2 regions of the Streptomyces sp. GS7 genome follow, and region 2 is predicted to be linked to the other one. Evidence: predicted binding sites of a transcription regulator. Region 2 holds the regulator's gene; the other holds the start of a gene.
What was found. The regulator HrcA, encoded in region 2, represses chaperone genes, less so after heat shock. The targets are predictions, from matches to a motif close to TTNGCACTCNGNNNNNCNGAGTGCNAA.
Positions count from the first base shown of each region.

Region 1: a site for HrcA is predicted at 3,587-3,613, ahead of GR130_RS03455 (FmdB family zinc ribbon protein). Genes of this name have one in related genera too.

Region 1 covers NZ_CP047146.1:812,000-819,869, forward strand. The annotation lists gene GR130_RS03440 (hypothetical protein) at 380-652, shown strand; gene GR130_RS03445 (large conductance mechanosensitive channel protein MscL) at 692-1,156, opposite strand; gene GR130_RS03450 (S-methyl-5'-thioadenosine phosphorylase) at 2,248-3,081, opposite strand; gene GR130_RS03455 (FmdB family zinc ribbon protein) at 3,228-3,575, opposite strand; gene GR130_RS03460 (MFS transporter) at 3,793-5,091, opposite strand; gene GR130_RS03465 (potassium/proton antiporter) at 5,457-7,007, opposite strand; gene GR130_RS03470 (penicillin acylase family protein) at 7,172-7,870, shown strand, end outside.
Region 2 covers NZ_CP047146.1:1,547,937-1,555,806, reverse strand. The annotation lists gene GR130_RS06505 (16S rRNA (uracil(1498)-N(3))-methyltransferase) at 1-26, opposite strand, end outside; gene GR130_RS06500 (nitronate monooxygenase) at 23-1,132, opposite strand; gene dnaJ (molecular chaperone DnaJ) at 1,220-2,359, opposite strand; gene hrcA (heat-inducible transcriptional repressor HrcA) at 2,360-3,376, opposite strand; gene GR130_RS06485 (MBL fold metallo-hydrolase) at 3,642-4,376, shown strand; gene GR130_RS06480 (DUF3097 domain-containing protein) at 4,512-5,345, shown strand; gene GR130_RS06475 (DUF1876 domain-containing protein) at 5,420-5,695, shown strand; gene hemW (radical SAM family heme chaperone HemW) at 5,926-7,158, opposite strand; gene GR130_RS06465 (IS481 family transposase) at 7,395-7,870, shown strand, end outside.

The sequences.
Region 1 (7,870 bases), 740 kb from region 2:
CGGGGGCCCGCCCCCGCCCCGCCCCCGCCCCGCCCCCTCCCGCACCCCCCCAGGAGCCGTTCACCCCGCCCCCGCCCCCCGCCTCCGCCCAGAAAGCCCGAGCCCCATGTCCGACCGCCCAAGCGATCACCATCGCTCGCACCACCCCCATCCCCTCCCCGGCACCGACCGCAGCCGCCCCGTCAGCCGGAACCGCGCCGAGCACGGCCCCCCGACCCGTCCGCACAATGTCAATCGCCCGCACCCGATACCCACCCACGACAGGGGCGCCTAGAGGGCTCCGAGGGCGCGGAGGGCGCCAAAGCCCACCGCCGCGGTCCGTACCCCCCCCCCGCGGCCGCCCGGTCCTCCGTGTTCTGCTCGCCCGTACCCTGAGGGGGTGAGCACCACGCCCGAACCCGAAACGGCTTCCCCGGAGGGAGCGCCCGAGAGCCAGGCCGAGAGCCAGGCCGAGGCCCCTACGTCGGCTCCCGCGAGCGCGCCCGGGGTGAGTCCGGCGCCGCGGGGTGCGGCAGCTCTGATCTTCGACGATCCGCTGAGCCGGCAGTCCTCGGACGACACCGACCGCGGCTGGGGGGAGCGCCCCGCGTCCAGGGACAGCGCGGCCGATCTCGCCCGCTTCCTCGACGAAAAGCCGCCCCACCACCTCTGAGCGAGGCGACGGGGCGGCGTGTGCCGGTCGTAGCGCCCGCTAGTGCTGCGTCTTCTGGCTGATGATGGTGCCCGCCGCCGAGGCCGCGCCCGGTGCCGTGGAGGTGCCGTTGCGCTGGGCGACCAGAGCGTCGCGGATCTCGGTGAGCAGCTCGATCTCGGTGGGGGCCGCCGGGGTGCCGTCGGCCGGCTTCTTCGCGTCCTGGCGGGCCTTCCACTTGTTCATCGGAAGGATCATGAGGAAGTAGACGACCGCCGCGGTGATCAGGAACGTCAGCGCCGCGCTGAGCACCGAGCCCCACAGGATGTAGATGCCGTCGGTGAACTGGCCGGTCTTCTTGTCCACGCTGCACGTGGTCAGGCACGCCTGGTAGTTGTCGAGGTTCTTGGAGCCGAGCGCGCCCACGATCGGGTTGATGACGCCCTTGACCACCGAGGTGACGATGCTCGTGAACGCCGCACCGACCACGACCGCCACCGCGAGTTCGATGACGTTGCCGCGCATCAGGAATTCCCTGAATCCCTGGAGGACGCCCTTGCTCTCGCCCTTTTTCTCGCTCACCTGACAGCCTCTTTCCACGCTTGCTCTGGACGGTGCACCGACGATCGGCACCGCAACTTACGGCAGGGCGGGGCAGGGATGTCCAATCGCGCAACACGAACCGGCGATCGACCGGCGCGTCAGTGCGGATCCGGGCGACTTGGCCGCGGTTCGTGCGGGGACGGGCTGTGGGGCGGTGGGCCGTAGGGGGTGGATGAGCCCGCGGTGGGGTTCGTCGTACGGCGTCCGGAACGGCCGTCCCGGTGGCGTTGGGAGCCGCCGTCACGCCGGTCGTCGGTTCGGCGATCGCGACGGCGAGGGGTTCGGCGGTGTCGATAGCGGCGTCGGTATCGGTGGTGCGGACGCGCTCCCGTAAGAGGCGCGCGGGTGCCCCGCCACCCGGAGAAGTTTTCCGTGCGTCGGGCGGGGACGCCACTCGATCTTCGGGCGGAACCGGCGGGACGGACATGATCACCGACCTCCGGCCGGTGCCGGCGCCGCGGGGCAGGCGGGCGCGGGGGCGGCTCGTACGGGCCCGTTCGATACGCCGGTGGCCAGTGCTGCCGCGGTGATCGCGAGGGCGGCGGTAAGCAGGCTCCGGCGGTGGGCCCGCCGCCACCGGCTGCCGGCGCCGGCCACCCGTACCGGCGGGAAGTGCGGCACTTCACATCGCGGGGGAGTGGGGAGCGGGGGAGCCGGGAGGGGCGGAGGGGTGACTGCCGGATCGAGGGTGGGGACGCGTGGGTCGGGGGACGGACGGGGCATGGTGATCACCGCCTGCGGTGGGGAGTCGGCTTCCCGGACCCGCCGTTCGGGCCCGGTGAACATCACCGTGCCGCATTCCGCCGCCGCCCGCTCCGGGCTGTGGACAGCCCCGGGATTGTGGACAACTCCGTCACCCGCCCACCGGGCTGCCCCCGGCTACCGGGCTACCCGGCTGCTTCCCCCCCCGGGTCACCGGGCCGCTTCGGTCACCCGCCCGGCCGGTCACGCGGGCGGGGCCGGCGCCCCGGCTTCCCCGGCCTTCCCCGGGCGTCTCCCGGCATCCTCCGCCGCTACGGCAGCTCGATGCCCAGGTCCCAGCCCTGGTGCGCGTCGGTGCACAGGCAGTCGCGGGCGGTGTTCTCGGGGAGGGCGGCGACCGTGTCGAAGAGGACTTCGCGCAGCCGGCCGATGTTCTGGCCGAAGACCTTGAGGACTTCCTCGTGGGAGACGCCGTCGCCGGTCTCGGTGCCCGCGTCCAGGTCGGTGACCAGCGTCAACGAGGTGTAGCAGAGGCTCATTTCGCGGGCCAGGACCGCTTCGGGGTGGCCGGTCATGCCGACCACCGACCAGCCCTGGGCGGCGTGCCAGCGCGACTCGGCGCGGGTGGAGAAGCGGGGGCCCTCGATGACGACGAGGGTGCCGCCGTCGACGGGTTCCCAGTCGCGGCCGCGGGCGGCGGTGAGGGCGGCCCGGCGGCCGGTGGGGCAGTACGGGTCGGCGAAGGTGAGGTGCACGACGTTGGGGACGCTGCCGTCGGGGAGCGGTTCGCCGTCGAAGTACGTCTGGACGCGGCCCTTGGTGCGGTCGACGAGCTGGTCGGGGACCAGGAGGGTCCCGGGCCCGTACTCGGGGCGCAGGCCGCCGACGGCGCACGGGCCGAGGACCTGCCGTACGCCGAGGGAGCGCAGCGCCCACATGTTGGCGCGGTAGTTGATGCGGTGCGGCGGGAGGTGGTGCCCGCGGCCGTGCCGGGGCAGGAAGGCGACGGAGCGGCCGGCGATCTCGCCCAGGAACAGGGAGTCGCTCGGCGGCCCGTAGGGGGTGTCCACCGTGATCTCGGTCACGTCGTCGAGGAATGAGTAGAACCCCGACCCGCCGATTACGCCAATCTCCGCGTCAGCCATGCCGGTCACACTATCGGGCGTCGTCGGACGCGGTGCCGGGCCGGGGGTGCACCGCGGGAACGCCGGGACGCCCGGCCCCGCGCCCCGAACGCGGCGGACCCCGCGGCCCCCTCTGGAGGGGGTGGCGGGGTCCGGAGGAGCAGAGGTCAGGCGGCGGAGCTGGTGCTCGCCGAGCCCGAGGTGCCGGCAGTCGCCGCGGCCGACGGCTTGCTGTCCGAGGAACCGCTCGACGAGGAGCTGCTCGACGAGGAGTCGGACGAGGACGCCGAGCCGGTCGACGAGGAGGAACTCTTGGCGGGGCTGCTGCTGGACGACGAGCCGCGGCTGTCGTTGCGGTAGAAGCCCGAGCCCTTGAAGACGATGCCGACCGCGGAGAACACCTTCTTGAGGCGTCCGTTGCAGCTGGGGCACTCGGTGAGCGCGTCGTCGGTGAACTTCTGGACGGCCTCAAGGCCCTCGCCGCACGCGGTGCACTGGTACTGGTAGGTCGGCACTTGACTTCCTCCTGGCACTCTCACTCGTTGAGTGCTAACGACGCTCCATATTGCAGTATTCCCGCGCATCAGTCCACCGTGACCGGCATACGGTGACCGACCCCACGTCCGACTCCACGTCCGGCTCCCGTCCGGAGCGGCGGCCGGTTCCGGGCCCGGTACCGCACCTGGTCCGGCCTCCGGGCCGGACGCCCGTCGCGTCCGGCCCGGAGGTCCGTCAGGCGTTCGCCAGTTCGCGGTCGCGGTCGTCGAGGGCCGGCCCGGAGGCGCCGTCGGCGCTGTCCGCCGACCCGGCGACCACCTTCGAGGCCCGCGGCAGCAGGTGCGCCCGCAGCGCCAGCAGCACGATCAGGGCCAGCGCGGTGCCGGCCAGCGGCACCAGGAATCCGGTGCTCGGGCCGAAGCGGTCCGCGAGCTGGCCGGCGGAGGTGGCCGCGGCGGCCTGGCCCAGTGCGACCGCGCCGGTCAGCCAGGTGAAGGCTTCGGTACGGGCGGCGGCCGGGACCAGCGACTCGACGAGGGTGTAGCCGGTGATCAGCGCGGGGGCGATGCACAGGCCGACGACCAGGCCGACGGCGCCCAGCAGCGGTACGGAGGCCACCGCCCACAGCGGGGTGGTGGCCAGCGCCAGCAGCCCGTAGGCGACCAGCAGCCGGCGACGCGGGCCGATCTTCCAGGCGATGGCGCCGCAGGCAATGCCGGCGAGCATGTTGCCGCCGGCGAAGATCCCGTAGAGGACGCCGTTGATGCCGGGCTGTCCGATGTGCTCGGTGAGCGCGGTCAGCGAGACCTGCATCCCGCCGAAGACGGAGCCGATGCCGAGGAACGCCACGATCAGGACGCGTACGCCGGGGACGGACAGTGCGGAGACGCGCGGGGCGTCGTCGGAGTGCTCCCGGTGGACGGGCGGCTGGGTGCGCCGCTGGGAGGCGAACAGCAGGCCGCCGGCCAGTGACAGCGCGGCCTCGGCGATCAGGCCGGCGGCCGGGTGGATGCCGGTGCACAGCGCGGTGGCCAGCACCGGGCCGACGACGAAGGTGAACTCGTCGGTGACCGACTCGAAGGCGGCGGCCGTCGGCATCAGCGGGCTGCCGCCCAGCTTCGCCGCCCAGCGGGCCCGCACCATCGGGCCGACCTGCGGCGTCGAGGCGCCCGTGGGGACGGCCACCGCGAGCAGCGCCCACAGGGGGGCGTGCGCGAGGGCCAGGGCGATCAGGGCCGAGACGCCGGCGACGTGGACGAGGACGCCGGGGATCAGGACGGCGCGCTGGCCGAAGCGGTCGGCGAGCTTGCCGCTCTGCGGGGCGAACAGCGCCATCGAGACGCCGGTGGCGGCGGAGACCGCGCCGGCGGTGCCGTAGGAGCCGGTGGTGGACTGGACGAGCAGCACGATGCCGATGGTCAGCATCGCGAACGGCTGCCGGGCCAGGAAGCCGGGCAGCAGGAACGTCCACGCGCCGGGCGTGCCCAACAGTTGTCCGTAACCGGGACGGGGGTCCTTGACCGCGGATGCCACGGCCGGGCCTTTCTGCCGCCTGGTAGCGCTGCCCCGAGAGGTCGTCACGGGTACGCGCCGAGAGCTGTCCTCTCGCGCAGGACCGAGTGATACCGCGTGGTCCGCACCGGAGGGGTGGCTGCGTGTGGCAGGGGACCGCGGCCGCCGAGCGGTCGCGCCAGCTCTGCGTCAGGCAGAGTTGGTTCGTAATCCGTCAAAAAATTTCTGTCTTCATACTACAGGTCGAAAGCCGTGAAGCCCTGGGATTAACCAGGGCTTCATCGGGATTTCCTTGGGTTCCGTGGAGAGATACAGCACATTCGCGGCCGGGCCGGGCAAGCCGGGCTGCGCACGGGGCCGGGACCGGCCGACCCCTGCGCCCCGGCTCAGCCGCGCCGGGGCTGCCGGCCGGCCTCCTCCGGGGGCGCGCCGGAACCCAGCCAGCCGGCCAGCTTGCCGCCCTGCGAGACGGCCTGGAGTCGCCGCTCGGCCGCGTCGCGCACCGGGTCGGTGGCGACCACCAGCAGTTCGTCGCCGCGCCGCAGCACGGTGGTGGGGGAGGGGACGAAGCTGGCGCCGTCCCGTACGACGAGGGTGACCGCGGCGCCCGCCGGCATCCGCAGTTCGCCGACCTCGACGCCGTGCATGCGGGAGGTGGTCCCTATCGACGTCGACAGCAGATGGCCGCGCAGCCGCTCCAGGGGTGCCGACTCGATGCCCAGGTCGGCGGCCTCCTCACCCTCGCCGAGCCGCAGCCGGCGGGCCAGCCACGGGAGGGTCGGCCCCTGGATGAGGGTGTAGACGACGACCAGGACGAAGACGATGTTGAAGACCGTCTCGCTGCCGGGGACGTCGCTCACCATCGGGATGGTGGCCAGCACGATCGGCACCGCGCCGCGCAGCCCGGCCCAGGACAGCAGAGTCTTCTCCCGCCACGGCACCCCGAACGGCAGCAGTGAGGTGAAGACGGACAGCGGCCGGGCCACGAGCGTCAGGATCATGCCGATGAGCAGTGCCGGCACGATGTCGTCGAGCAGGTTGTGCGGGGTGACGAGCAGACCCAGCAGCACGAACATCCCGATCTGGCCGATCCAGCCGACCCCCTCGGCGAACCCGCGAGTGGCCGGGGCGTGCGGCAGCTTGGCGTTGCCGAGGACGACCGCGGCCAGGTAGACGGCGAGGAAGCCGGAGCCGTGCGCCAGCGCGCCGGCCGCGTACGCGGAGACGGCGATGGCCATCACGGCGATCGGGTAGAGGCCGGAGGCGGGCAGTGCCACATGCCGCATGCCGTAGGCGCCGAGCCAGCCGATGGCCAGTCCGATGGCGGCGCCGATGGCCAGCTCCAGCGCTATCTCGCCGAGGAGGACGTACCAGTGCTCGATCGGGCCGGCGGTGGAGAAGGCGACGACGAGGATGACCACCGGGGCGTCGTTGAAGCCGGACTCGGCCTCCAGGACACCGGTCAGCCGGGACGGCAGCGGCACGCTGCGCAGGACCGAGAAGACGGCCGCGGCGTCCGTGGAGGAGACCACCGCGCCGATCAGCAGGGCCTGGCGCCATTCGAGTCCGGCGAGGTAGTGCGCGCCGGCCGCGGTGACCCCCACGCTCACCGCGACGCCGAACGTCGAGAGCACCGCGGCCTGGGGCAGTGCCGGTTTTATCTCTTTCCACTTGGTGCCCAGGCCGCCCTCGGCGAGGATCACCACCAGGGCCGCGTAGCCCAGGAGTTGGGTCAGTTCGGCGTTGTCGAAGACGATGCCGCCGATGCCGTCCTGTCCGATGGCGATGCCTATCCCCAGGTAGATGAGCAGGCTGGGGAGCCCGCTGCGCGAGGAGAGCCGTACTGCGGCGACGGCGATGAGCAGTACGAGCGAGCAGACCAGCAGGAGTTCGTTGAGGTGTTCGACAGTCAGGAGCTGATCCTTCCTCGCGCGGATCGGGGCGGACGGGTGGGTGGTCCTTACCGTATCTAGTTACTGACCCTAACAATTTACCAGTGCTTGAAAGTTTGATGTGCTGGCGGTGACTCCGCGTAGGGGTCGCACAGGCCGTGCGCCTATGGTTGCTCCAGCACTCCCACCCTGCCCCTCGAAGGACAGAGATGCCCGCCAACAAGTCCGGACCGGCCCCCAAAAAGAAAAAGGGGCGGCGTGGCCGCCTCGTCGCGCTCATGGTCGTGCTGCTGCTCGTGGCGGGCATCGGCTTCGGCGCGTACTGGAGCGTCAGCACCGTGCGCGCGTCCCTCCCGGAGACCACCGGGGCGCTCAAACTCCCGGGCCTGACCGATCCGGTGGACGTCGTGCGCGACGCCAACGGCATTCCGCAGATCTACGCCGACACCGACCAGGACCTCTTCCGTGCCCAGGGATACGTCCAGGCCCAGGACCGGTTCTGGGAGATGGACGTCCGCCGGCACATGACCGCCGGCCGGCTTTCGGAAATGTTCGGCAAGAGTCAGGTCAAGACCGACGAGTTCCTGCGGACCCTCGGCTGGCACGAAGTGGCACAGAAGGAATACGACACCAAGCTGTCGGCCGACACCAAGAAGAACCTCCAGGCGTACTCCGCGGGCGTCAACGCCTACCTCAAGGACCATCAGGGCTCGGCGCTGTCCCTGGAGTACGCGGCGCTCGGCTTCGAGAACGACTACAAGCCCGAGAAGTGGACCCCGGTCGACTCGGTGGCCTGGCTCAAGGCGATGGCCTGGGACCTGCGCGGCAACATGCAGGAGGAGATCGACCGCGCCCTGATGACCAGCCGGTTCACCCCGGCCCAGATCGACCAGCTCTACCCGGCCTAC
Region 2 (7,870 bases):
TCGACGAGGAAGACCGGCGCGGTCATGCGGCACCGCCGGTGGCGTCCACGTCCCCGCCGCTGCGGACCTCGCCCAACGCGACGCGTGCCGCGTCCAGTTCGGACACCAGCACCTTCACCAGCCGGCCGGCGGGCATCTCCCGCGCCAGCCGGTGCCCCTGCCCCGCCCACAGGTTCATGCCCTGCGCGTCGCCGGCCTTGGCGGCGGCCTTGCGGACGGTGGAGGTGAGGTAGTGCACGGCGGGGTAGGCGGCCGGCGCGTACGGGCCGTGCTCGCGAAGGAAACGGTTCACCAGCCCGCGCGCCGGCCGCCCGGAGAACGCCCGGGTCAACTCCGTATGTGTGAAAAGGGGGTTGGTCAGCGCCTGCTTGTGCAGCGGGTTGGCGCCGGACTCGGGCGTGACGAGGAAGGCGGTGCCCAGCTGCGCCATCGACGCCCCGGCGGCCAGCACCGCCGCGATCTGCGCCCCGCGCATCAGCCCGCCCGCGGCGATCACCGGGATCTGCACGGCCTCCCGGACCTGCGCGAGCAGCGCCAGCAGCCCCAGTCCCGCACCGGTGCCGTCCGCGTGCGGATCGTCCCGGTGGGTGCCCTGGTGGCCACCCGCCTCCACGCCCTGCACGCAGACCGCGTCGGCGCCGGACCACTGCGCGTCCTGCGCCTCGGCGACCGTGGTGACCGTGACGACGGTGTACGTGCCGACCTTGGCGAAGCCGTCGAGGACCGCCCGCGAGGGGCAGCCGAAGGTGAACGAGACCACCGGCACCGGGTCCTCGCGCAGGATCGCGAGCTTGGCCTCGTACCCGTCGTCGCAGGGGCCGTCGATGTCGCCGAGTTCGGTCTCGTACCAGGCGGCCTCGCCCGCGAGTTGCTCGCGGTAGACCTCGACGGCGGACGTGTCGGCCAGCGAGGGCTGCGGCATGAAGAGATTGACGCCGAAGGGGTGGTCGGTCAGCGCCCGGAGCTGTTTGATCTCCTGGTACATGCCGTCGGCGGTCTTGTAGCCGGCGGCGAGGAAGCCGAGCCCGCCGGCCTGGCAGACCGCCGCGGCCAGCTCGGACCCGGAGGCGCCGCCCGCCATCGGGGCCTGCACGATGGGGTGACGGCAGAGATCGGTGAGCGCGGTGGGCATGACCACATCGTGTCACGCCCACCGCCCTGCCCCGAACCGGGGCACCGCCTCGAAGTGCGGAACGGCCGGCCGGGGTACACCGTGTGCCTACCGCCCGTTGAACGCGTCCTTCAGGCGGGAGAAGAGGCCCTGCTGGCCGGGCTGGAACTGCCCGGTGGGACGCTCCTCGCCACGCAGCTTGGCCAGGCGGCGCAGGAGTTCCTCCTGCTCGGGGTCGAGCTTCGTCGGGGTCTGGACCTCGACATGGACGATCAGGTCGCCCCGGCCGCCGCCGCGCAGATGCGTCACGCCCCGCTGGTGCAGCGGGATCGACTGGCCGGACTGGGTGCCGGGCCGGACGTCGACCTCCTCCATCCCGTCCAGCGTCTCCAGCGGGCACTTCGTGCCCAGCGCCGCCGCCGTCATCGGGATGGTCACCGTGCAGTGCAGATCGTCGCCGCGCCGCTGGAAGACCGCGTGGGGCAGCTCGTGGATCTCGACGTAGAGGTCGCCGGCGGGGCCGCCGCCGGGGCCGACCTCGCCCTCACCGGCCAGCTGGATGCGGGTGCCGTTGTCGACGCCGGCCGGGATCTTGACCGTGAGCGTACGGCGCGAGCGGATCCGGCCGTCGCCCGCGCACTCGGGGCACGGGGTCGGCACGACCGTGCCGAAGCCCTGGCACTGCGGGCACGGCCGGGAGGTCATGACCTGGCCGAGGAAGGACCGGGTGACCTGCGAGACCTCACCGCGGCCGCGGCACATGTCGCAGGTCTGCGCCGACGTCCCGGGCGCCGCGCCCTCACCGCTGCAGGTCGTGCAGACCACGGCGGTGTCGACCTGGATGTCCTTGGTCGTGCCGAACGCCGATTCGCTCAGCTCGACATCGAGGCGGATCATCGCGTCCTGGCCGCGGCGGGTCCGCGAGCGCGGTCCGCGCTGCGACGCCGTGCCGAAGAACGCGTCCATGATGTCGGAGAAGTTGCCGAAGCCCGCGCCGAAGCCGCCCGCGCCGCCGCCGGCACCGCCGGACTGCGACAGGGGATCGCCGCCGAGGTCGTAGACCTGCTTCTTCTGCGGGTCGGAGAGGACCTCGTAAGCGGCGTTGATCTCCTTGAACCGCTCCTGGGTCTTGGGGTCCGGGTTGACGTCCGGGTGCAGCTCGCGCGCCAGCCGCCGGAATGCCTTCTTGATCTCGTCCTGCGAGGCATCGCGCCGTACGCCCAGGACCGCGTAGTAGTCCGTGGCCACTTACGACTCCGCCAGGATCTGTCCGACGTAACGTGCCACTGCGCGTACCGCTCCCATCGTTCCGGGGTAGTCCATGCGGGTCGGTCCGACCACGCCCATTTTTGCGACGGCCTCGTCGCCCGAACCGTAGCCGACGGCGACGACCGAGGTGGACGTCAGGCCCTCATGAGCATTCTCATGCCCGATACGTACGGTCATGCCCGAGTCCTTGGCCTCCCCGAGCAGCTTGAGCAGCACCACATGCTCCTCAAGGGCCTCCAACACCGGCCGGATGGTCAGTGGGAAATCATGCCCGAAGCGCGTGAGATTGGCGGTACCGCCGATCATCAGCCGCTCCTCGGTCTCCTCCACCAGAGTCTCCAGCAACACCGACAGTACTGTCGAGACCGTGCCGCGGTCGTCCTGCTCGAAGGACTCCGGAAGATCCTGCACCAGCTGCGGCACGTCCGTGAACCGCCGCCCGACGACACGGCTGTTGAGCCGCGCCCGCAGGTCCGCCAGGGACATCTCGCCGAACGGCGACTGGCAGTCGACCAGCCGCTGCTCGACCCGTCCGGTGTCCGTGATCAGCACCAGCATCAGCCGCGCCGGGGCCAGCGCCAGCAGCTCGACGTGCCGGACCGTGGACCGCGTCAGGGAGGGGTACTGCACGACCGCGACCTGCCGGGTCAGCTGCGCCAGGAGCCGGACCGTCCGGCCGACCACGTCGTCGAGGTCGACGGCGCCGTCCAGGAAATTCTGGATGGCGCGCCGCTCCGGGCTGGACAGCGGCTTGACGCCGGCCAGCCTGTCGACGAAGAGGCGGTATCCCTTGTCGGTCGGGATCCGCCCGGCGCTGGTGTGCGGCTGGGCGATGAAACCCTCGTCCTCCAGGGCCGCCATGTCGTTGCGCACGGTGGCCGGGGAGACCCCCAGCTTGTGGCGCTCGGTGAGCGCCTTGGAGCCGACCGGCTCCTCCGTGCCGACGTAGTCCTGGACGATGGCGCGCAGCACTTCGAGCCTGCGTTCGCTGAGCATCCCGCGCACCTCCAGTCCGGCCGTCCCGCCGTGTGTCGTCTCTCCTGGCACTCACCTCAGCCGAGTGCCAGACCCAGTAAGTGTACGGCCGGGTAGCACGGATGCGGCAAGGGCGGGCGTGGTGGGGAGTTGCCCGGGGCCGCGGAGTCCGACCCCGGGAGCGCCCCTCGGCGCCCCCCGACCGCTCCCCGGCCGGCACCCGGTCCGGGCCGCCGGAACGGCCGACCGTCGCGCAACGCTATCGCGATGGCGCTAGCGTCTCGGTATGCGCACTGCATGGGAAGAGGCAGGCTGGGAACAGCTCGACGACGGTGTCGTCCGGCGCCGGATGCCCGGCTGGGACGAGACGGTCGGGGTGATCGCCGGCACCGCCGGGGTCATGATCGTCGACACCGGCGCCACCCTCCGCGACGGCGCCGAACTGCGCCGTACGATCCGCGGCGTACTGGGCCGCGACGTGACGCACATCGCACTGACCCACCCGCACTTCGACCATGTGCTGGGCACCGCCGCCTTCGCGGGCGTCGAGGTGTTCGGCGCGGCCGGCCTGGGCGAGCTGCTGCTGCGCAGCAAGGACGAGCTCCGGCACTCCGCGGTGCGGCACGGCGTCGACCGGGACGCCGCCGCGGAGGCCGCCGACCTGCTGGTCGCGCCGCACCACCACGTCCACGGCGAGCTGACCGTCGACCTCGGCGACCGGCAGGTGCTGCTGGCCAACGTCGGCCCCGGCCACTCCGCGCACGACCTGGCCGTCCTGGTGCCCGGCCGGCACGGTTCCCCGGAGATCGTCTTCTGCGGTGACCTGGTGGAGGAGTCGGGCGAGCCGCAGGCCGGGCCGGACGCGCTCCCCCAGCAGTGGCCCGCCGCCCTGGACCGGCTGCTCGCCCTGGGCGGCGAGGACGCGGTGTACGTGCCAGGCCACGGCGCCGTCGTCGACGCCCGCTTCGTGCGCGCCCAGCGCGACGCCCTCGCCGCCCGCTTCGGCCCGCCGCCGTCCTGAGCCGCCGCCCCGCACCGCTCTCCGCTTCCGCCGCTCCCCCCCTTCCGCCCACCGGTCCGGCCGGTCGGTCAGTCCCACCGGTCCGGCCGGTCAGGCCGGTCGGCCCGCAGAAGTCCGTCCACAGAACAGGCCCTCATGCAGAGCAAGCGCTACCGCCCCGACCTCACTCCCCCGTGGAAGAGGCAGCAGCCGGCGCCCGAAGTGCCCGCCGATCCCGATCTGGTCGTCGAGGAGGTCACCACCGGCTACTGCGGCGCGGTGATCCGCTGCGAGAAGACCGCCGAGGGTCCGACGGTCACGCTGGAGGACCGGTTCGGCAAGCAGCGGGTCTTCCCGATGGCGCCGCGCGGCTTCCTCCTGGAGGGCAGGGTCGTCACGCTCGTACGCCCCCGGAGCCGCCCCGCGCCGAGCGGTCCGGCGCGGACCGCCTCCGGGTCGATCGCGGTCCCCGGCGCCCGCGCCCGGGTCGCGCGGGCCGGCCGCATCTACGTGGAGGGGCGGCACGACGCCGAACTGGTCGAGCGCGTCTGGGGCGACGACCTGCGCATCGAGGGCGTGGTCGTGGAATATCTGGAGGGCATCGACGACCTCCCGGCGATCGTCCGCGCCTTCTCCCCCGGCCCGGACGCCCGGCTCGGCGTCCTGGTCGACCATCTCGTGCCCGGCTCGAAGGAGTCCCGGATCGCGGCCGAGGTGACCGGTGCGCACGCGCTGGTCGTCGGCCACCCGTACATCGACGTCTGGGAGGCCGTGAAGCCGTCCTCGGTGGGCATCGCGGCGTGGCCGGCCGTACCGCGCGGCCAGGACTGGAAGACCGGGGTGTGCCGGGCGCTGGGCTGGCCGGAGAACACCGGCGCGGCCTGGCAGCGGATCCTCTCCGGCGTGCGGTCGTACAAGGACCTGGAGCCGGCCCTGCTGGGGCGGGTCGAGGAACTGATCGACTTCGTGACGGCCCCGGAGGGGGCGTAGCGGGCCCGGGGCATGTGGTGCGCCGGGGCCGTGGCGAGCGCACTCTGGTAGCAGCGATTCCGGAGGTGACCGTCATGTTGAAGACCGTTGTCGGATGGCATGTCGAGCTGGAATTCGAGGAGGACACCCACCGCACCCGGGCCGCCGCGCTGGTCCGGCTGCCCGACGGGACCGAGGTGCGGTCCCATGGTTATGCCAGCCGCCACCCCGCCGACGGGAACCAGCCCCGGGTCGGCGAGGAGGTCGCGGGCGCACGGGCGCTCAACGACATGGCGATGCAGCTGCTGACCAAGGCCCACGACGAGATCGACCAGGAGTCGGGGCGGCAGTCACGCCCGCTGACCCACTGACGTGCCCCGCTGGCCCGCTGGCCCACTGATCCACTGATCCACTGACGTACGGTGCCGCGCCGACGTGCCCGTGATCCGCTGAAGTTCCGTGCTGCGCCGACGCGTTGGGCCGGCGCCCCGTGGACCCGGTGACCCGGTGGCCGTCCCGTGCCCGGCGGCCGGGCGGTCGGACCGCGCCTGACCGGCGAGGGCCCGCCGGTCGGTCCGCTCGGTCCACCCGGCCCGTCCCCTCAGTCCACCAGGTCTCGCACCACCGCGTCCGCCAGCAGCCGCCCGCGCAGCGTCAGCACCGCGCGTCCCGCCTCGTACGGGCCGGGCTCCAGGAGGCCGTCGGCCAGTGCGCGGGCGGCGGCGCGGGCGCCCGCGGGGGCGAGGAGGGAGAGCGGGCAGCCGCCGGCGAGGCGGAGCTCCAGGAGGATGCGCTCGACGCGGCGGTCCTCGTCCGGGAGGACTTCGCGGCCGGCGCCCGGGGAGCGGCCCTCGGCGAGGGCCTGGGCGTAGGCGCCGGGGTGCTTCACGTTCCACCAGCGGACGCCGCCGACGTGGCTGTGCGCGCCGGGGCCGGCGCCCCACCAGTCGGCGCCGGTCCAGTACAGCTCGTTGTGGCGGCAGCGGGCGGCTTCGGACGTGGCCCAGTTGGAGACCTCGTACCAGGTGAAGCCGGCGGCGGTGAGCCGGTCCTCGGCGATCAGGTAGCGGTCGGCGTGCACGTCGTCGTCGGTCATCGGGATCTCGCCGCGGCGGATCCGGCGGGCCAGCCGGGTGCCCTCCTCGACGATCAGCGCGTACGCGGAGACGTGGTCGGGGCCGGCGCCGACGGCCGCGTCGAGGGAGGCCCGCCAGTCGTCGTCGGTCTCGCCCGGGGTGCCGTAGATCAGGTCGAGGTTGACGTGCTCGAAGCCGGCCGCGCGGGCCTCGGCGACGCAGGCTTCGGGGCGGCCCGGGGTGTGGGTGCGGTCGAGGATCTTCAGGACGTGCTGCCGGGCGCTCTGCATGCCGAAGGAGACGCGGTTGTAGCCGGCCGCGCGCAGCTCGGCGAGATAGCGGGGGTCGACGGAATCCGGGTTGGCCTCGGTGGTGATCTCGGCGCCGGGGGCCAGGCCGAACTCGTCGCGGAGGGCGGCCAGCATCCGGCCGAGGTCGGCAGTCGGCAGCAGGGTCGGGGTGCCGCCGCCGACGAAGACCGTCCGCACGGGGCGGGGGTCGTCGCCCAGCACCTTGCGGGCCAGGCGGATCTCCTCGACGACCGTGTCGGCGTAGGTCTCGCGGGAGGCCGGGGCGCCGCCGGAGCCGCGCAGCTCGCTCGCGGTGTAGGTGTTGAAGTCGCAGTAGCCGCAGCGGGTCGCGCAGTACGGCACGTGCAGGTAGAAGCCGAGGGGCCGGCCGGCGGCGCCGGTCAGCGCATGGCGGGGCAGCGCCCCGTCCTCGGGCATCGGCTCACCGTCTGGCAGTGCGGAAGGCATGGGGTCCATTGTCCGTCATGCGGCGGCGGTCCCGGCTCGGCTCCGGCGGCGGCCCACGTCACACGCCCGACCCGCCCCGGGGGGGGCCGCTCCGCCCCTGAGCCGTCGGGCGGTCCTAGGTGTTCTGTCCGGGGAGGTTGTGGACGGTGAGGCAGGTCTCGGCTGGGATCTTGAACAGGTGAGGGCCTTCCGGGTTCGGTGTGGATTGCGACGTCTACACCGACCGAAAGGCCCTCGTGCCCCACCGTAATGCACCCCTGACCGAGACTGGACGGCTGCGTCTGGCCCGCTGCGTCGTCGACGAGGGCTGGACCCTGCGGCGGGCCGCCGAACGCTTCCAGGTCTCGCCCACCACCGCCCAACGCTGGGCCGACCGCTACCGGCTGCTGGGTGAGGCGGGGATGGCAGACCGTTCAAGCCGCCCACACCACAGCCCGCGCCGCACCCCGACACGCACGGAACGGCGCATCATCAAGGTCCGCCTCCTGCGCCGGTGGGGCCCGGCCCGCATCGCCCACCTGCTGCGACTGGTCCCCTCGACCGTGCACCGCGTGCTGACCCGGTTCGGCCTGGCCCGCCTGACCCACCTGGACCGGGCCACAGGCCGGCCGATACGCCGCTACGAACGCGACCGCCCCGGCGAGTTGGTCCACGTGGACATCAAGAAGCTCGGCAACATCCCCGACGGCGGCGGCCACAGGACACTCGGCCG